2 regions of the Paenibacillus sp. CR_12 genome follow, and region 2 is predicted to be linked to the other one. Evidence: riboswitches for the same ligand, from Rfam matches in the RefSeq annotation. Region 2 holds a riboswitch; the other holds the start of a gene.
What was found. A riboswitch is a leader RNA that binds a small molecule or an ion and turns the genes downstream of it on or off. The one in region 2 is predicted to bind S-adenosylmethionine.

Region 1 (10,649 bases), on a different contig from region 2:
GAGCGTGGATCACGAACGTGCGTTAACCAAGCTGGAGGAGCTGGAAATGAAGAGTCTTGGCCATCTTTTTGGGGTGGCGGTGGTTTCCTAGCCGCTTCGGTCGAAGGTGTCGTACCGGAGACATCCGCAGCAGGCCGGGGCACTTCTTCAATTCACCAGGAAGCCTGAAATCAGCGGCGTCTTCATGGTGGCTGGATCGTGTTTGTGGAGCCGTCGTCGTGACCATGACGAAAATGATCGGCTCGGGTTGCCGGAATGGCAGTCGATAAAAACATCACTGCGGTCCAGCATCAGTGCCTTTATACTGGGATCAGCGGCGGCACGCTGGATGTCCCGGCGCGCGTTTGTCGGCAGAACGGCCGGCGAAACGCAGCTGATGCTCCTGCCAATGGTGGTAGGCTTTCCGTCCGCTAGTGGTACTGAGCAGAAACAGCTGGATCCGCGCTGCCGCAGGTCCGCGAGGCAGGCGTATCGGCGTTCATTCTGGCTTTTGCCGGAGGTTTAGGCGAATTTGAGGCAACCTGGATGGGTTGCAAGCAATATACCGTGCGTCACGCAAACGCTGCCCACGGCGATTTACGTTGCGGTTAGCAATGGCCAAAGCGGGCTGGCATGGGCGTGGCGACGGTTATGATTTTGTTCTCATGGCTGTTACTCCCGCGGCTCGGAACGGGTAGAGGCAGAGAAAGAGGCAGGCAGACTTGACGGGAGCACAATGTTTACATATGCTTCGAATAGAGCTTGTTAGCAACCATATAGAGAACAAGGCACAGCACATCGTGGAGAGGATGGAAGAAGCATGAGTTTACTTGGAGCAATTGAAGCAGGAGGAACCAAGTTCGTTTGCGGCGTGGGTACGGAGGATGGAACGGTTGTGGAGCGAGTGAGCTTTCCGACGACAACCCCTGAAGAAACCATGGCAAACGTCTTTAACTTTTTTGCGGATAAGGATATAGAGGCGATCGGAGTCGGTTCGTTCGGACCGATTGACCCGGTGAAAGGCAGCCCGACCTACGGCTGCATTACAACGACGCCGAAGCCGCATTGGAGCAATTACAATATCGTCAAAGCATTGGAAGAGCGTTTTGACGTTCCGATCGGATTTGATACGGATGTAAACGGAGCTGCTCTTGGAGAATATACGTGGGGGGCGGCCCAGGGACTGGACAGCTGTCTTTATATCACCATCGGAACGGGAGTGGGAGCAGGCGCCGTGGTATCCGGCGAACTGATTCACGGCCTGTCCCATCCGGAGATGGGGCATATTTACGTCCGCCGTCATCCGGAAGACAAATATGAGGGGACCTGTCCTTATCATGCAGACTGTTTGGAGGGGCTTGCTGCGGGACCGTCTCTTGGCAAACGCTGGGGTGTTCCCGGCGTGGAATTGACGCCGGATCATCCGGCTTGGGAGATGGAAGCTTATTATCTCGCTCAAGCGCTGATGAATTATGTCCTCATCTTGTCCCCTCAGCGGATCGTGATGGGTGGAGGCGTGATGAAGCAGGAGCAGCTGTTCCCGCTGATCCGCACGAAGCTTCAAGAGCTGCTGGCAGGATATGTTCAGCATCCAAGCCTTCATGACGGGATCGATCAATTCATCGTTCCGCCGATGCTCGGCGATAATGCGGGTCTCTGCGGCGCATTGGCATTGGCCAAGCTGGCAGTGGATGAAGCCAAGAGCATTCAAGCTTAGCCTGATTTCTTATATAGGGCAAGTTCAAAATGGATTGGATTCTATTACAGATTATGGTATTATAGTTTCAACAGTATAATGTATGGAACGAAGGAAGCACCTTTCTTGCCGCTGCGCGGAGGAGAGGTGCTTTTTTGCGTTGTTCCGCCTTTATGCTGATTGCGTAAACGGGAGGTTATCGAGGGATGCAAATTGTGTTCATGAATCGGATGAGCGGAGCGGATGAGTCAGGTCATCTCCGTTCGGCCCAAGTATGGATCGGCGAGGAAGAAGGAGGATGGCGACTCGGCTGGCGGAATATGGAACCGGACGGTGAAGTTTCCGATGACGAATGGTATGAAGGCAACTCATGGAATGAGCTGCTATGCGTGTATCGGCACCAGCTTGCGAAGAAGCTCGGAGAAGGCTTCCGCCCGCTAATCGAAGGGGTATTCCATGAACCTGGGGAGACCGGGAGCAAGAATCTCGGCACTCAGAAGCTGCAGTGTTACAGCGAGCTGTACGGATCGGAGGAGCTGTACACGGAGCTGTGCGCCTGGCGCAGGAGAAAGGCAGCATCCGGAAGAAAAGCGCCCTATTTCATTGCCAGCAACCGGGTGCTGCGCATGATCAGCGCTTTTGTTCCCCAGAGTGAGGAAGAGCTGCTGCAGCTTCCGGGAATCGGGGTTAGCAAGGCTTCGGAGCACGGGGCGGAATGGCTGGAGATTACGACGAAAACCGAGCGAACCACCACGTTTCCACTGGATTGGGTGTATACGCAGCTGCCGGAAGAGGAGTTCTTGTCCTGGCTGTATAAACAGAAGGAACAGAGATATCAGCAGGAGCTTGAACGCTTCCGAACCCGCCGTGCGATGCTGATTGGCATAGCCGAGGGCGCTTCGCTGACCGAGCTTGAAGCGCGTACCTCGCTGTCGCGCCGGGATTTGGTCGAGGAATTGGAAGGGCTTGAGAAGGAAGGCTATGATACGGAGCAGCTGCTCCAGGTCGAATTGAACACGATGACGGCTGCGGAGCAGGAAAACGTATGGAAGGCGTTTGAAGAGTTGGGCGATACGTTTCTTAAACCTGTGTTACAGCGGGTATACGGACAGGGACAAGCGGAGAACGCAGAAGCAGAAGAGCTGGGCGGAACGGAGAGGCTGTATGAGCGGCTTCGTCTCATACGGATCCGCTTTCGGCGCGATCAGCCCGGCAAAGCGAATGCCGGTTAATCTACCTTAAACGAAGTCAGGACGGATTCTCCCGGTTGCAGGGAGATCCGTCCTGATGCTAATTCGCCGTGCTTGTAGATTGAGTTTGAATTGCGGCCGTTCGTATGAACCGTTGTGATCCGGCCAGTACTCTCCCCTTTGACCAGGGTGCCTCATATCCAATCTTTTTTACGGAACAGGTAAAACATGAGCGCGCCGGCAAAAACCATGATGCCGATAACCACATAATAGGAATATCTCCAATGAAGTTCCGGCATATACTCAAAGTTCATACCGTAGATGCCCGTAATCAGCGTCAATGGAATAAAGATCGTTGTAATAGCGGTAAACACGCGCATGATTTCATTGGCCCGATTGGCGATACTGGATTGGTAAGCTTCCCGAAGGTTCCCCATGAGATCCCGATAGGTCTCGAACGTTTCGGAAATTTTAACGGCATTTTCATAGATATCGCTGAAGTATTTCTGCAGCTGGTCATCGATCAGCCGAAGATCTTTTTTGTTGAGCGTATTGATAACTTCCTTCTGAGGTCCAAGCACCTTCTTCAACCAAAGAATCTCGCTTCGCAGACCGATGATCTCGCTGAGATGGGATTTTTTGGTATGCATCAGAATGTCTTCCTCCAGCTTTTCAATCCGCGCTTCAATTCGGTCCCCTACGGAGAAGTAGTTGTCCGTGACGAGGTCGATCAAGAGATAGAGGAAGCGGTCAGGCGTGCTGACTTCATCCTCCCAGAGTAGCGGTTTGACGGTGCGGAGCTCATGGATCTTTTGCTTGGTCACCGTAATAATAAAATGCCTGCCCAGGAAAACATTCAATGCCCGAAGGAAAATCTCTTCGTCGTCAAACCGGATGCTGTTCACGACGATAAAATAGTGGTTCTCGTATATTTCAATTTTGGGACGCTGCTCCTCTTCGCTGAGGCAATCCTCAACGGCAAGATCATGCAGGGAGAAGAGGGGCTGCAGTTCGGCTAAATCATCCACGTCCGCATCCAGCCAGTAGAAGCCGCTGGCCGGAGCTGTCAGCGTCATTTCGATGTCATCAACAGGGGTAAATACGCCCGAATCGACCAACCGGATTTTCATCTGATATCACTCCTTTGTCTAATCCAAGCTGCTTAAGTCAAGCAGTTAAGGCACAGGATATCAGCCCACCGGTGTACGGGCATAAATCGAGGAAGGTTAGAATACGATAAAAAGCGCATGAAAAATAACGCTGCCCTCTGCCGGTAAGCTGATCTTGATCCTATGCGGTTGTGCGTCTTGTGCATCCAGTTTCTGGCTCGGGTCACCGTCCATCTTCCATGTCACCTCTTTCATACTCGGTTTTAAACAGCACTTGTCTAGTATAACGCCGGGTGTAGGACCTTTCAAGTGAAATCCGGAGCAGTCCAAGGGCCATGATATAGGGTATGGAAACCTTTGGTGAAGTGTGACAAACTCATGAAAAGGTTCTTGACGAAAAATTGAGGATGATTTAAAGTAGGTATCAATTACGAAACAATTCCAAACAACTGAATAAAGCGAAATCTTATCAAGAGCAGGTGGAGGGACTAGCCCTATGAAACCCGGCAACCGGCGGCAATATCGCACGGTGCTAATTCTTGCAGGAGATACGACGATTGTATAAGCCGTTGTATAGCCTGACAGATGAGAGAGGCGCATTGTGATACGTATATGATGACCTTTCTCTACTTCGAGAAAGGTCTTCTTGCGTTTATACAGTCTAACGCTCTTTCTCACAGCTTTATGGATGTATCATTTCATATTTCGAAGGAGTGAGCCGAGATGCCAATTAAAATTCCGGATGCCCTGCCGGCAAAGGAAGTTCTGGCTGGAGAAAACATTTTTGTCATGGATGAGAGTCACGCGTTTCATCAGGATATCCGCCCGCTGCGGATTGCGATCCTGAATTTGATGCCAACCAAGGAAACGACGGAGACCCAGCTGCTGCGATTGATCGGCAACTCCCCGCTCCAGGTGGATGTCGTCCTTCTTCACCCGAGTTCCCACGTATCGAAGAATACGTCGGCCGAGCATTTGAAATCATTTTACAAAACCTTTGAAGAAGTGAAGAACCGTCGTTTTGACGGCATGATCATTACAGGAGCTCCGGTGGAGCAGCTGGAGTTCGAAGAAGTGAATTACTGGGATGAGCTTACTGAAATTTTTGAATGGACCAAGACCCATGTAACCTCCACGCTCCATATCTGCTGGGCGTCGCAAGCCGGGCTTTATTATCATTACGGCGTGCCGAAATACAGCCTCGAGGAAAAGTGCTTTGGCGTATTTCCGCATACGATCAATGAAGCGTGTACCAAGCTGCTCCGCGGATTTGACGAAATGTTCTTTGTTCCGCATTCCCGTCATACGGAAGTTCGGCGCGAAGACATAACAGGCGTGGATGATTTGGTCATCCTGTCCGAGTCCGAGGAAGCAGGGATTTATTTGGTATCCAGCCGGGACGGCAAGCAGATTTTTGCCACAGGGCATTCCGAGTATGATGCGGACTCTCTGAAATGGGAGTATGACCGGGACGTTGCCAAAGGCATGGACATCGCGCTGCCGCGCAACTATTACCCGAACGACGATCCAACAAGAACCCCTCCGTCCATATGGCGCGCGCATGCAAACTTATTATTCACTAATTGGCTCAATTACTATGTATATCAGGAAACGCCATATGATATCGGTCCGCAAATTTAACAGCGTACGGGAGGAGAGTTTGTGATGGAGAAGAAACCTTTGAATATAGAGAGCCGGCTGGCACAGATCGGATCGGTGCAGGAGCCGGTAACGGGAGCAGTGAATTTTCCGATTTATCAGGCTACGGCATACCGCCATCCTAAATTAGGCCAGAGCACGGGGTTTGATTATGCCCGCACCAAGAATCCGACCCGTTCGGTACTCGAGGATGCTTGCGCCGAGCTGGAATCCGGTGACGCCGGCTTTGCCTGCAGCTCGGGCATGGCGGCCCTTCAGACGATTTTTGCGCTGTTCGGTCAAGGCGATCACCTGATTGTGTCGCTCGATCTGTACGGAGGGACGTATCGGCTGCTGGAGCGGATCATGTCCAAGTTCGGGGTAACGGCAACCTACGTGGATACGAACGACTTGGATGCGCTGGAAGGATCCAGACGACCGAACACGAAGGCCGTATTTATCGAAACGCCGACCAATCCGCTCATGATGGTTACGGATATCGAAGCAGTCTGTACGTGGGCAAGACGCCATCAATTGATCAGCATCGTGGATAATACGCTGCTAACCCCGTATTTCCAGAGACCCATCGAGCTTGGGGCGGATATCGTCATACATAGCGCCACCAAGTATCTGGGAGGGCATAACGATGTGCTGGCAGGCATCATCGTGACGAAGGGCAAGGAATTATCCGAGGAGATGGCCTTCCTTCATAACTCCATCGGGGCGGTGCTGAGTCCTTCCGATTCCTATCAGTTAATGAGGGGAATGAAGACACTCGCGCTTCGCATGGACCGGCACGAATCGAATGCAACCGCGGTGGCAACCTTTTTGACAACCCACCCGGCGATCGGCGAGGTGTATTACCCTGCTCTGCCGGATCATCCGGGGCATGAGATCCAGAATCGCCAATCCAGCGGCAACACGGGCATCTTCTCCTTCAAGGTGAAGGACGCCCGCTATGTCGAGCCGGTGCTGCGGCACATCAAACTGATTGCATTCGCAGAAAGCCTCGGAGGCGTCGAGTCCCTGATGACATACCCGGCGGTCCAGACCCATGCGGACATCCCGCTTGAGATTCGGGAAGCGATCGGCGTGGACGACCGCTTGCTTCGGTTCTCGGTCGGCATCGAGCATGCGGATGACCTGATCGCGGATTTGGATGCTGCGCTGGGCGCGGCTATGGCAGAAGTAGAAGGGAGCACGGGAGCATGAGCATCGATAAAGGTCTATCCGGCTTGGGAACGGAAACCAAGCAGGTATCAGTAAAACAGGGACACCAAGAAGAACTTCGTTTCGAGACGAAACTATTGCATTTCGGCGGGGAAATCGACCGGGCAACCGGCGCCTCAAGCGTTCCGATCTATCAAGCCTCGACGTTTCATCATGAAGACGTCTTTAACCCGCCGCTGCACGATTACAGCCGTTCCGGCAATCCGACGCGGCAAGCGCTGGAAGATTATATCGCCCTCTTGGAAGGAGGCGTGCGCGGCTTCGCTTATGCATCCGGCATGGCGGCGATCTCCAGCTCGTTCATGCTGCTGTCCGCGGGCGATCACATGATCGTGACGGAGGACGTATACGGCGGAACCTACCGCCTGCTGACCAGCATACTGAGCCGTATGGGCATCGAGAGCACCTTCGTCGACATGACCGATCTGGAGCAGGTGAAGGCGGCCCTCAAACCGAATACAAAAGCGGTTTATATGGAAACCCCTTCGAACCCGACCTTGAAAATTACCGACATCGGCGCCGTCACGGATTGGGCGAAGGAGCAAGGCCTGCTTACCCTGCTGGACAATACGTTCATGACGCCGTTCTATCAGCGCCCGATCGAGTTCGGCGTGGATATCGTCATCCACAGCGCAACCAAATTCCTTGGCGGACACAGCGATGTGCTGGCAGGTCTCGCCGTAGCCAGAACCCAGGAGCTGGGAGACCAGTTGAAACAGCTGCAAAATGGTTTGGGCACGGTGCTTGGAGTACAGGATTCCTGGCTCCTTATGCGGGGCATGAAGACGCTCGGCACTCGGATGGCCCACTCCGAGCAAAGCGCGGCCAAGCTGGCGGCCTGGCTGCAGGGAAGAAGCGATATTGAGCAAGTGTATTACCCCGGCCTCTTGAATCATCCGGGACGGGAAGTCCATGAGAAGCAATCGAGCGGTTACGGCGCGGTCATCTCCTTTGACGTCGGCTCAGGCGAGCGTGCGAAGCAGGTGCTGAACCGCGTGAAGCTGCCGCTGGTAGCCGTCAGCCTGGGAGCAGTGGAAAGCATCCTGTCGTATCCGGCGATGATGTCCCATGCGGCCATGGGCGAGAAGGTTCGGCATGAGCGCGGCATTACCGACGGTTTGCTCCGCTTCTCGGTCGGACTGGAGGATGTAGATGACCTGATTGCCGATTTGGACCAGGCCTTTTCTGCCAGCAACTAAAGATTTTTTAGAAGCAATGAACCTCATTTGAAGATTTGCCAAATCATAGAATTCGGCATCCTGTCACGGACGGGATGTCGTTTTTAATGGCGGAATGTGGTAGGATGGGATAGACGAAGTTTTACTGGCGATTTGTATTTTGTTTTAAGTAGGGAGGCTGCAAGAATGAGTGCGGTAAACCGTATATTGGATAAAGCTTTACGCGGTGAGCGTTTAAATTTGGAAGATACCGTGACCCTTTTTGAGAGTGATGAGATCGAGAAGATTGGCCATGCGGCGAATGTGATGACCAAGCGCCTGCATCCGGATCCCATCACGACGTTTGTTATCGGCCGGAATATCAACTACACCAACATATGTGATGTATTCTGCCGTTTCTGTGCTTTTTATCGCAGACCCGGCTCTTCCGAGGGCTATGTTCTGCCGGATGAGACGATCTTCCAGAAGATTCAGGAAACCGAGGACGTCAACGGCACTGAAATTTTGATGCAGGGCGGAGTCAATCCGGATTTGCCTTTCAATTATTATACGGATCTGCTCCGCAATATTAAGAAGCGGTTCCCTAACATTACGATGCATTCCTTCTCCCCGGCGGAAATCATGAAGATGGTGGAGATCTCCGGGCTCACACTAGAAGAGGTGATGCGCGAGCTCCACAGCGCCGGTCTGGATTCGCTGCCTGGCGGCGGCGCGGAGATTCTGGATGATCGCATCCGCAAAAAAGTCAGCCGTTTGAAAGGTACATGGCGGCAATGGATGGATGTCATGCAGACGGCCCATAAGGTCGGCATGAACACGACGGCTACCATGGTGATCGGTCTTGGCGAAACGATGGAAGAGCGTGCGCTACATATGCTTCGCGTGCGTGATGCGCAGGATGAATGCATCCAGAACGGTTATGATTCCAAAGGCTTCCTGGCCTTCATCCCGTTTACCTTCCAGCCGGACAACACAAACCTCAAGCGCGAGCGCGAAACGCCGGAAGCGTACCTGAAGACGGTAGCCATCGGCCGGCTTGCGATCGACAACGTGCCGAACCTGCAATCGTCCTGGGTAACGATGGGGCCTGAGATCGGCAAGCTGTCGCTCAGTTACGGCTGCAACGACTTCGGCAGCACGATGATGGAGGAGAACGTGGTGTCTTCCGCAGGCGCCGTGTACAAGGTCAACATTGAATCGATTATTCAATTAATCCGCGAGACCGGCAACATTCCGGCTCAGCGCAACACCCGGTATGATATCCTTCGCGTGTTCGAGGATAACAGCACCGTGGAGCGCGACTTCGTAATGCAGAACTAATCGCATAATTTATAATCCGCAAGACGGGCCGACTCGGCCCGTTTTTTATTTAGATATCAGAAAAAGTATACATTCAAAAAGCATGAACCTTCCTGATATCGCATTAAAAAATTACTATTCAGAGGGGCAGGCCCTTCATGGAACGTGCGTTGATAAACATTTTTAATATGCGCGCCGGGACTTGCTTGTTTTTCCAAGCAGGAGTTCCGTATATACCCGAGCGGGTCCCCATATACTGAAAAGGGAACTCGAAAGGAGTGATTCCATGGAACTGTTCAGCATTTCTGTCGGTACGCGGACGGAAGACGAGAAAAAGGCGTTCCACCGCATATTGTCAGACAAGCAGAAAGAGCTACATAAACAGTGCAAGCCGCTCAAATTCACATTCAGCGCTTCGAATGACCGCGTGATTTGGACGTGCTCCGGCAAGCTTCCGCTGTCTTCGTGGACCGTATCGGCCGACACGCTGCGCCGGCTTGCTGCCGAAGCGGTCACGGCTTACATTCTGGAGGAGAAGGAGCAGGAGATTGCTACACGGTTAATGTTCTCGGAATTCGAGTTTGATGATGAGGAAGAAGCAGGGCGGATTTTGCAGTGGTTTTTGATGCTCCTGCAAAAAGAAGAAGGCCCGTCCGGGGATTTCTGGCAGAGCCGCAAGCGCAAGCTGTCCGAAGGCATATATCAATGCCTTAACGAGGCGCCGGAGCTCAATCTGGACGGTTTCATGACCTTCAGGCTCCAGTCCTATGAACAGGAGCTTCGCGAGATGGCCGAGTACGCGGTGGATGAGTTCATGCTTGATCAGCAGTATGAGGAGTTCGTAAGCCTGCTGAAATATTTCGTTTATTTTCAGGAGCCCAAAATGCCGCTGGTTCACGTCATTCATAAAGGGGAAGAGGACTTTTTGCTGCTGGACGGCAATCTTCGCCCGATCGAACGCCCTCGTGACGACGGACTGGTTATGGAAAGGCTGGACCAGGAGATGGAGATTGAGGATATGGTCGTCAGCACGCTGATTTCGGTATCTCCGGCCCGCATGATTATCCACACGAGACAGCCGGAGCTTCCCGTCATCGCAACATTGGCCCATATCTTTGATAACCGAGCCGAAGTATGCTGCAGCTGTCCGGAATGCAGCGCGCTTCTGGGAAGCGGACGAATGATGACTTGACGCACCGAAGCGGTCAGGATTATAATTACTGATAAATTCACGTAAAAGCTCTGACAAAGACATGAATCAATCCGGATCCGACCGCTCAGAGAGAGGAAACCTCGGCTGCAATTTCCTCCGGTTCGCCATTGATTTACC
Region 2 (10,649 bases):
ATTGCAGGATATGGGCGGACTGGAGATCACGAACTCTTCGCCGGATAACCTGGAAATCAATCCGCAGGGCGTCAACAAAGCGACCGGGATCGGACAGGTGTGCGAGCTGCTCGGTATCAGCATGTCCGAGGTTGTAGCCGTAGGAGACAGCCTGAACGACCTGGCCGTCATCCAGCAGGCCGGCCTCGGCGTGGCCATGGGCAATGCCCAGCAGACCGTGAAGGATGAGGCGGATCTTGTGGTTTCCAGCAACAATGAGGACGGCATCGTCGAAGTCATCAGGGATCATATTTTGATCGAAGGGTGAGATGTTGATGGACGTATTGGGCTGGATTATCGTCATCGCTCTGTTTATCATTGGGATGGCCGGGGCGGTATACCCTATTCTGCCGGGGGTTGTCGCCATTTACCTGGCGTTGTTCGTTTACGGCTGGTTCTTTACATTCGAGCATTACAATGCATGGTTCTGGATTATCCAGACCATTATTCTGGTGGTGCTCTTCATTGCCGATTATGCGGTTAATGCCTGGGGAGTCAAGAAACTCGGCGGTTCCAAAGCCTCGATCTGGGGCAGCACGATCGGACTTATTATCGGACCGTTCGTGATACCGGCCTTCGGGTTGATTATCGGACCGTTCCTCGGCGCATTTCTGGGTGAAATGCTGGCAGGCTCGGGAGCAAGCAAATCCATGAAGGTTGGCTTCGGATCGGTCGTTGGATTGTTTAGCAGCATTGTGGTGAAGATTATATTGCAGCTTGCGATGATCATCATTTTCTTCATCTGGATTTTCTAATAGAGCATAGCGATCGCTGTAAGAGGCGCTTTGGAGGAGAAAGAAGGGTACGGTTTTGTCTAAGAAAGAGTCATTTATTAAAGGCACCATCATCTTGGCCGCTGCTGCGCTGGTAGCCCGGGTCCTGGGCCTTGCTCAGCGGGTGCCGCTGGAGCATATGCTGAATGATATCGGGGATGCCTCGTTTACGATCGCCAATAACGTATATTTAATGCTGTTAACGGTAGCCACGGCCGGCATTCCCAGCACGCTCAGTAAAATGGTATCGGAGCGCCATGCTTTGAACAAGCCTGCGGAGGCTCGGCGCGTCTATCATGCTGCGCTTATTTTTGCCGGGGCAGCAGGCGTTGTCATGACGCTGCTCCTTTACCTCGGAGCTCCTTTTTATGCCACTCATATAGCCAAGCAGCCGGAAGCTGCCGCTGCCATTCAAGCGCTCGCTCCGGCGCTGCTGCTGTTTCCGGCCATCGCCATGATGCGGGGTTACTTCCAAGGGCGCAATAATATGACGGCTGGCGGCATATCGCAAATTATCGAGCAGATTGCACGGGTTCTGACAGCGATCGGCTTGGCCTATGTGCTGCTGCGTTTGGGATATGACGATACCTGGATCGCGGCAGGTGCTTCCTTCGGGGGCGTCCTCGGCAGTATCGGGGCATTTGCGGTCATGCTGTATTTTACGGTGAAACTTCGCCGAAGCGATCGTGAGCTCAAAATGCCGGCGGCGGACCGCTCGATTCCGCTTGGCGGGATATACCGGGATATATTCACGCTGTCTATACCGATAGTGCTGTCTTCCCTGGCTGTTCCGGCGGTCAACTTCATTGACAGCTCCATTGTGAAGCCGCTGTTGATCGGGCAGGTTGGTCTGGGAGAGGCTACCGCAGCCCTAGCGGTATTAGGAAACCGGGCGCAAAGCGTAGCGGGCATTCCGCCGATTCTAGCCATTGCCCTCAGCACCTCGCTCATTCCGATCATCTCTGCCGCTTTTGCGAGGAAAGATCAGGAGCATTTGGAACAGCAAGTATCGCTGGCCATGCGCGTTGCCATATTGACGGGTATGCCGATGGTGATTGCGCTCTGCGTTGCATCCTATTCCATCAACGGATTGCTGTTTAGTTCCCTCGGCGGAAGCGGGATCATCGGGTTCCTGACATTCGGTACGATTTTTCAGATCACGATGATGACAACGAACTCCATTCTTCTTGGAATCGGCAAAGCTAAGCTCTCGATGGTTCACGTGATGATCGGGATAGCGGTCAAGCTTGTTGCCAGCTTCCTGCTTGCTCCGTTGTTTGGCATTTACGGCATCATCGGGAGCACGGCTCTCTGTTTCCTTGTCATTACGATACTGAACGTCAGATCGATCAAGGCGATTGTATCCTTCTCGATCCTGGGCAAACGCTGGATGGGCTTCATACTGACGGTTGCTGCCGCAGGGGGGATCGGTTACGGTCTGAACCTGGCCGGTATTCAGATGGTCGATGTCATGCCGGCAAGGTTGGCATTTCTGCTGACCTGCCTGGTTGTAGGCGTAGCCGTAGTCATTATATATCTTGTGCTGCTGGTGGTGTTTGGCGTACTGCGGCAATCGGAGCTTAGCAGTTACCCGCGTCCTTTGCAGAAGGTATTCCGTCCGCTGATGAGGCTGCAGCCTGCGCGTATGCGGGAGCGGGGATAAACCTAAACCTATGATGCAAGAACAGCACGTCTATTCATTCATCCGTTAGAGAAGAGACCATTCCGGCCGTATCGGAATGGTCTTCTTTTATTGCCGGTGGAACGGATCGGATACGTCATGGGCGATGGAGGTTTTCTCCAGGACGGCCCGATGGGCGTGGGTGATATCCGGCAGCATCGGCGGTTTCGGTTTGCGAATATGCTTAAACATCGCGTGGCCCTGATACCAGTCGTACCGGGGAATCGGTTCCGGGGTTTCATCCTGCCAGATCTCCTCGAGACGGGGGCTATACAGACGACGGCCGTCCGGCAGCCATTCCGATTGGATAAGCTCAAGCCCCTCGTGGCCGTGATTCATGGCTTGATCCCGCGTCGGCGTAAATAACGCCGGCCAATATTCAGCGCGCGAGCCCTGATGCTTGGTGGAACGAGCGAATGCCAGCACGGCATGGTAGATATCCTCGTAACCGAACAGTAAAGCGTACAGCGAGCGGCCTGCCTTGATCCGGATGGACAGGTCGTCAAACTTGGGGATGGTGAGTCCGGCCAGCGGCCGGGTAGGGGATACGGGATTTTCGGCAGAGTCTGTGCTTGTCTGTTGGTTATGACCCAGCGGAAATACGATCTGATTCAACCGGGTTAGCTCATGCATCCGGAAGAGGGGATCCTGCAAAATATGCTGACGGTAAAAAGGATGTCTTGCCACCCGCCCCTCAATATAGTTCTGTTCATTAATGATGAGGGCGACCGTAAGCAGCGAACTGCCTTGGTCGTTCCAGAACCGTTCCCAGAACGGCGTCATGAACGATGAAACATGGAAGCGGGGGAGCAAATGGAATAAGGGTTTTCCTATTTTTCGACTGTGCATATAGAGAAGCAGCTGCGGATAGGCATCCTGAAAAATCAGCGCATTGCAGCGCTCCAGGAAACTGTACAGATGGTTTTGGAATGGGGGGGCCATGAGATCCGACTTCAGCCCGCCCTTCAGATCGCTCATATTCCATCCGGCATTGCGTGATACCATATGGGCAAGGAAGGCCCAATGCAGCTCCGGATGCGACTCGTAACAGTCCAAATAGGCCTTGGTTCGGGTCACGTTGCTTCGGTTGGCGGCGGCAGCGGCCTCCTGAATGCGATGAACCAGCTCTTGCTCCTCATCCGTTGGCTGCAGGTCCGGCTCATGACCGCGAATATCGCTGTGACCTTCTTGCAGAGGGAGAAACGAAGAAATGCCCTGCGGCAGATAGGGATGGGAGGAGAGAATGTTCTTGAGCTGCCTGCGAATGGCCCTGACGGCTGTAGGATCCCACTGCAATTCATGCCTGTTCATCCGAAGCTTTAAGGAATATCGCCAAGCTGCCACCATACCCGACCATGATTCTGCCAGGGCTTGCGGAATGGCGGCTGTCCATGCCCCGTAATCCCTGCCCCGATTTGGTTTGTCCTTGGCTCCGTGCGAGTGCATGCCGGTTGTCACCTGCACTTTCTGATGATAATTCCAGACCGTGAACCTCATACAGTCAGTATGCTCTAAAATTTGACTTCCACTCAACAATTTGATTCACTAGGGGTGAAGGAATTCGACGTAAAGGGGAGATAACTAATGGAAAAAATCACTTCAGAAGCAGAATTTCAGGTTGCAATCCAGTCTCCACGACTGACAGTTGCCGTATTTAAAGCGGACTGGTGCGGCGATTGCAAGTTTATCGATCCATTCATGCCGGAGGTTGAGACGAAGTTCTCCAACCAATTGACTCTGGTGGAAGTTGACGTCGATGCTGTCGGTGACGTGAGTCAGCAGCAAAATATTCTGGGCATCCCTAGCTTTGTTGCATACTCTGACGGTCGCGAGCTGGTTCGCTACGTTAACAAACTCCGCAAATCGCGCGAGGAGATTGAAGATTTCCTGCAGCGTGCCGTAGACGTATACGGTACGATTCACAAGTAAGCAGTGACGATAGCACCGCCGCCTTTGAGCTATAACGGGCGGCGGTGTTGTTTTTACATTGGATATTATGAGGGGAATTGCGAAGTCAAGTACCTTGAGCATGAAGGTTTTGTTCATTTTTGAACATTTTGTCACAATCGCTCAAGTGACCGGGGCTGAAGAATCAGGTATAATGAAATGTGGACTGTATATGATGCGATCCTGTATAGGTTTTGAATAGTGAATGATTATGAGCAGCAGGTGAGATAAGTGAACGATAAACAATTAAAGTGGCTGAGTTACATAACATGCTTAATTATGTTCTGCGCGACTTTCGGGGGCATGGTTGTGACAAAGACGGGGTCGGGGCTTGGCTGCGGCCAAGAGTGGCCGCTGTGCAACGGCAAATTTGTTCCCGCTTACACGGTGTCCTCGATGATCGAATATTCCCACCGGGCCGTAAGCGGAATGGCCGGCTTGGCCGCCTTGGCTTCGCTGATTGCGTTCTGGAAGTACAAGCGGGACCGCCGGGATTTGATGGCTTACGTCATCGGAACCTCGATATTCGTCGTGGTACAAGCCATCATGGGGGCCCTCGCGGTGGTTAAACCTCAATCGGCGGCGATCATGGCGCTGCATTTTGGCTTCTCGCTGATTGCTTTTGCCAGTTCGGTCATGCTGGCTTTGGGCATGCGCCGAATCGAACAAGCGAAGGGACCCGCTGACCTGGAGCGATTGCCGCGGGTGGGCAAGGGCTTCCGTAATTTAGTCTGGGGCACAACGTTATACAGCTACATCGTGGTGTATATCGGTGCATTCGTCAGCCATACCGATTCCCGGGAAGGCTGCTCCGGCTGGCCGTTGTGTAACGGAGAAGTGATACCGGAGCTGAGCGGAGGGGTCGGCATCGCCTTTATGCACCGCGTGGCCGCGCTTCTGCTGCTGATCGTGGTGGCGGTGATGGGGCATTTTGCATATTGGCGCAATCGCGATAACCGGGAGATCCAGATGCTGGGCATTTCGGCAACCGTGCTGTGCCTGCTGCAGGTGTTCAGCGGCGCCCTCATCATGGCTACGATGCATAACGAGGAAGTTTACGTATTCTCCGCACTGGGTCATACGCTGCTGATCTCGGCGCTGTTCGGCGTACTGTGTTATTTAAGCGTCCGGGTATGGCAGCTCAGCAAGCCGCTCGAAGCCAAAATACGGAAGGGCCACGACGTGCCCCGCGAAAAGATCGTATAAGGAAGAACGCCGATCATTCCGTTAAGAAAATCCAATATTCTATAGCATACATGCATGCAAAGTCCCCGGACCGGAGTTCGAGGGCTTTGTTGTATAGAAAGGAGCTGCCGGCAGCCGTATCGAAAAGGTTTGATAAGGCAACGAATTTGTTTATATTTAATAACACCGGAGAAATCACAAGTCGCTCCATGCTTATGGAGTTGTCTTCCCGTTTCGGGGGCATCCTAACAGGACGAACCCGGATTGGCGCAGCAGATGATGGGTCATCTGCCAGTCAAGGGGATGCCGAAGGGCCTGATGGCGATCCGGATGAGTTGCCCCCGCGCGAGGATATCGCCGTGAAGACGGCCGCTGAGCGCTGGAATGAGTATATTGGCATTAGCACAATCGAGATCAAGAACCAAGGTTAATCTGATGACGCGAGGGGGTACCGCCATGCTTCGAATGTTACTTGGGGAACAGCCCCGGCAGAACAACGGCCTGCTTGAGGAAGCCATCGAATCGATGGTGAAGACAACCCGGCTGCTGCAGAAGGAAATGGATAAAAATCAAGATCCGACGCATGATTTTCGCAAGCTGGAGATTTGGACCCGGGGACTGATCGTCTCCCTGGATGAGCTGGAGCAGAGCTGGAATGCGGCCAAGCATTTCAGTCAATCGGTTAAATCGGGTTACATCGATGATATGTCGATTCAGGAGCAAGGGGAATATCAACGATATGTGTATTTTTACAAAAACGGCTTCATCCGCGTATTCTCGATCCTTGACAAGCTGGGCACGGTGCTGAACGATTTGTTTGATCTGCATACCTCCAAGGTAAAGGCGCATTTTTCTTATTTTACGGTCCTGCGGCAGTTCAGATTTTTGAAGGCCCACGGTGAGCTGGCTGAAGAGCTGGAAGCGATCAAAGATCGCTACAAAGCACCGCTGAACGCGCTCCGCAAAAGGCGCAACGCTGAAATTCACTACATGAACTCCGAGATGCAGGATGATTTGTGGCAGCGCCATCAAGGACTGTCCGACAAAATCGAGCTGGAGGATATCGACAAGCACCTGGATGATCTCCAACAGGGCATCGATATGGTATGTCGCAGCCTGGCGGCCTCGTATAAATATACGAACAAGCTGTGGACTGAAAATGGAGTGCGGGCTTAGGCACAAAATCGCCATGAAATTCCTTTTGACAAAAGGCTGAAAAGAATCTATACTAACTATTGCATTCATTAAATGTTATCAAATCAGATCAATTTAATCGGAAAAATTTCATATCGATGTTTTCTTATCGAGAGAGGCGGAGGGACAGGCCCGATGAAGCCCGGCAACCGACTTCTTGCGTACCATTGCATAATGCGATGACGCTTGGAGTGACATGGTGCTAATTCCTTCAAAGCTATGGGATACCTTCAGCTTTGACAGATGAGAAAAGGCGTTGACTTTTACGTAAAGAGGGCCCTTTTTGATTCTACAAAAAGAGGCTCTTTTCTTTTGGGTAAATAGATATGAAGCTAAGGAAAAAGGAGGATTATCGGATTGATTGAGCTCAAGCAATTGACGAAGCAGTACGGAAAAGCCGGGTCATTAACAACTGCGTTGTCCGAATTGGATTTGTCGATTGAAAAAGGAGAAATTTTCGGAGTGATCGGACACTCCGGTGCAGGTAAAAGTACATTGATCCGCTGTATCAATTTACTGGAGCGTCCCACCTCGGGTGAGGTGTGGGTCAACGGCAAAAATTTGACGTCGCTCGGCAAGAAGCAGCTTCAGGCGGAGCGCCGTAAAATCGGAATGATCTTTCAGCACTTTAACCTGCTGTCTTCCGCGACGGTGTACGATAACATTGCGTTTCCGCTGCGTCTGATCAAGACGCCGAAGGCCGAACTGGAGCGCAAAGTATCCGAGCTGCTGGCTTTGGTCGGCTTGGAGGCGCATCGCGACAAATACCCGTCCCAGCTGTCAGGGGGCCAGAAGCAGCGGGTGGGTATCGCCAGGGCGCTCGCGAGCGATCCCGAAGTGCTGCTGTGCGACGAGGCCACTTCGGCCCTTGACCCGCAGACGACGGATTCGATTCTGCGCCTGCTGCTGGACATTAACAAAAAGTTTCATCTGACGATCGTGCTGATTACCCATGAGATGCACGTCATTCAGAGCATATGCGACCGGGTCGCCGTTATTCATCAGGGCGGCATCGTAGAGCAAGGACCGGTAACGGAAGTGTTCCTGAAGCCGAAGCATGAAGTGACACAGGAATTCATCCGCCAGGAGATGGACAGCGGCGAAGCGCTGCGGCTGGCTATACAGGGTCAGGTAAACGGCCCTTCAAGAGCGGTTCAAATCACGTTCCTGGGATCGAAAACGTACGAATCGATCCTGTCCCATACCGTTCATGAGACGGGCGTGAATTTTGCGATTCTGCAGGGCACGATCTCTACGATCAAAGAAACGCCGTACGGCCAGCTCATCGTTCGTTTCGAAGGGGAAGAACGCGCAATTGAAGATACGATCCGGAAGCTGCTTGAACAAGGACTAGACGTGGAGGTGATTCATTGATGTTCGGACTTGATTTTACCCAGATCGACTGGAAAGAGATATGGACGGCAACATTGGATACCCTGCGGATGCTGGGAGCTTCGGCCTTGTTCAGCTTCATCATCGGACTGCCGGTCGGCGTGCTGCTCTACATGGCCGCAAGGTCCACGTCCGGGTTGGTACGCTTCGGCTACACGATTCTGTCGTTCATTGTAAACATTCTGCGCTCGGTTCCGTTCATCATCCTGATCGTGGCGATGATCCCGATTACGAAGTCGATCGTAGGCGTTTCGTACGGCGTGCTGGGGACCATTCCGCCGCTGGTGATCGGCGCTGCTCCATTCTTCGCAAGGCTCGTGGAAACGGCTTTGAATGAAGTGGATAAAGGCGTGATCGAGGCGGCTCACGCCATGGGCTCCTCGACAAGCCAAATCGTATGGAGGGTGCTCCTTCCGGAGGCTCGTCCGGGCCTGCTGGCCGGGATGACCATCACGATTGTAACCCTGGTATCTTACACCGCGATGTCCGGTCAAGTCGGGGGCGGCGGTTTAGGGGATTTGGCCATTAAGTATGGCTATTACCGTTATGAGACCGAGATCATGATTCTGGCTGTCGTGCTGATGATTGTCCTGGTCCAGCTGCTGCAGATGGCAGGAGATCGTCTGGTGCGGCATTTTACAAGAAAATAACGGATTGATGAGGCTTCAAGAAAGACAATATATAAATCATATATTTTTCGGAGGGAGAGTTTTAGAATGAAAAAATGGACATTGGCATTGATCAGCTTGACCTTGGTTGCGGTGCTGGCTGCATGCGGCAGCAAGCCTGCGGATAACGCATCCGAGCCAGGGGGAACAACGGGAGGCGGCGGTCAAGAGACCGTGACCTTGAAAGTAGGGGCTTCGCCATCACCGCATGCCAAGATTCTCGAGCATATCAAGCCTGCGCTTGAAAAAGAGGGCGTAAACCTGGAAATCGTAGAATTCACGGATTATGTGCTGCCGAATACGCAAGTGGATTCCAAAGAAATCGACGCGAATTTCTTCCAGCACAAGCCTTACCTGGATAACGAAATCAAAGAGCGCAAGCTGGACCTGGAGTCCGTGATCGCCGTGCACGTGGAGCCGCTGGGTGCGTACTCCAAAACCATTACATCTGCGGATGAGCTGAAGGATGGAGCGGTTGTAGCCATTCCGAATGATCCTTCCAATGCTGGCCGTGCATTGACGCTGCTGTCCAAGAACGGCGTGATTAAGCTGAACGACGAAAGCAAGCTGGAAGCAACCGCCAAGGATATCGTAGAAAATCCGAAGAACCTGGAGTTCAAGGAAGTCGAAGCCGCTATGCTGCCTCGTATGCTGGATGAGCTGGATCTGGCTGTCATCAATACGAACTACGCGCTGGAAGCGGGACTGGACCCAACGAAGGATGCGCTCTTCATCGAAGACAAGGACAATCCTTATGCCAACCTGCTGGTAGCCCGTCCGGACAACAAGGACACCGACGCCATCCAAAAACTGGCGAAGGCGCTGACTTCCGAGGACGTGAAAACCTTTATTGAAGAAGAGTACAAAGGTGCCGTCATCCCGGCATTCTAATTCGAGCAGTAAAGCTCGATATAATGTATATGAATTCATCGTATATGTGAAGAAAGGGCATTATCCAAGAGACCCATCGGTCTTTGCGGATAGGCCCTTTTTTCTTTCTTTTTCTGTCGAATGGCCATTCCTGGTCGGAAGCAAGTTGTTCGGCCTTATCAAATCTTTTATACTGAAGGAAGGATATCCATCTGAGGAGGGAAAGCCTTGAAGGGAAAAGTGGCGCTGATTACAGGCAGTGCGACAGGTTTGGGAAAAATGACGGCACTGTCGTTAGCACGGCAGGGATGTCATATAGCCATAAATTATGTGAACAGCAAGGATGAAGCGGAGGCGCTTTCCCGTGAAATCGAGGGGTTTGGCGTGAAATCCATCGCGATTAAAGCCGATATCGCCAGCGAGCCTGAGCTGTATTCATTGGTGGATCAGACGGAGGAGCGGCTGGGCAGCGTCGATATCCTGGTTAACAATGCTGGACCGTTCATTCGGGAACGCCGTCTGTTCTCGGAGTACAGCCGCGACGAAATCGTACATATGGTGAATGGCAATTTAACCGGCGTCATGCTGCTGGACCATCGCGTTCTGCCTGCCATGCGGGAGAAAAAATGGGGACGCATCATCCACTTTGGTTTCGGGCATGCGGGAGAAGCCCGCGCATGGCCTCAACGCTCCGCCTACGCGGCTGCGAAGGTGGGCCTGGTCTCCTTTACGAAGACGCTGGCCGTGGAAGAAGGGCCGTATGGAATCACCGTGAATATGATTTGTCCGGGGGATATCCGCGGGGCCAACAAAGAGAAAACCATCGATGAAGTATCCGGCATTCAGGACGGGTTGACTCCTCGCGGACGATCGGGCAGCGGCGAGGACGTCGCCAGGGTG

Region 1: another riboswitch for S-adenosylmethionine. It lies ahead of metA (homoserine O-acetyltransferase MetA); the one in region 2 lies ahead of RB297_RS28265 (methionine ABC transporter ATP-binding protein).

What each region holds. Positions count from the first base shown of each region.
Region 1 covers NZ_JAVFHO010000008.1:394,743-405,391, reverse strand. Annotated here, with positions in the region: gene RB297_RS25635 (5'-3' exonuclease) at 1-91, shown strand, start outside; gene RB297_RS25630 (hypothetical protein) at 107-505, shown strand; partial or broken gene RB297_RS25625 (molybdate ABC transporter permease subunit) at 481-622, shown strand; gene RB297_RS25620 (ROK family protein) at 800-1,696, shown strand; gene RB297_RS25615 (HRDC domain-containing protein) at 1,882-2,907, shown strand; gene corA (magnesium/cobalt transporter CorA) at 3,060-3,995, opposite strand; SAM riboswitch class I at 4,438-4,566, shown strand; gene metA (homoserine O-acetyltransferase MetA) at 4,698-5,615, shown strand; gene RB297_RS25600 (PLP-dependent transferase) at 5,640-6,824, shown strand; gene RB297_RS25595 (aminotransferase class I/II-fold pyridoxal phosphate-dependent enzyme) at 6,821-8,041, shown strand; gene mqnC (cyclic dehypoxanthinyl futalosine synthase) at 8,207-9,340, shown strand; gene RB297_RS25585 (putative sporulation protein YtxC) at 9,606-10,511, shown strand.
Region 2 covers NZ_JAVFHO010000011.1:140,552-151,200, reverse strand. Annotated here, with positions in the region: gene RB297_RS28305 (Cof-type HAD-IIB family hydrolase) at 1-307, shown strand, start outside; gene RB297_RS28300 (DUF456 domain-containing protein) at 315-794, shown strand; gene RB297_RS28295 (putative polysaccharide biosynthesis protein) at 850-2,475, shown strand; gene RB297_RS28290 (DUF2515 family protein) at 2,563-3,990, opposite strand; gene RB297_RS28285 (thioredoxin family protein) at 4,078-4,422, shown strand; gene RB297_RS28280 (COX15/CtaA family protein) at 4,672-5,646, shown strand; gene RB297_RS28275 (hypothetical protein) at 5,733-6,056, shown strand; gene RB297_RS28270 (Cthe_2314 family HEPN domain-containing protein) at 6,082-6,801, shown strand; SAM riboswitch class I at 6,923-7,069, shown strand; gene RB297_RS28265 (methionine ABC transporter ATP-binding protein) at 7,177-8,193, shown strand; gene RB297_RS28260 (methionine ABC transporter permease) at 8,193-8,861, shown strand; gene RB297_RS28255 (MetQ/NlpA family ABC transporter substrate-binding protein) at 8,928-9,770, shown strand; gene RB297_RS28250 (SDR family oxidoreductase) at 9,978-10,649, shown strand, end outside.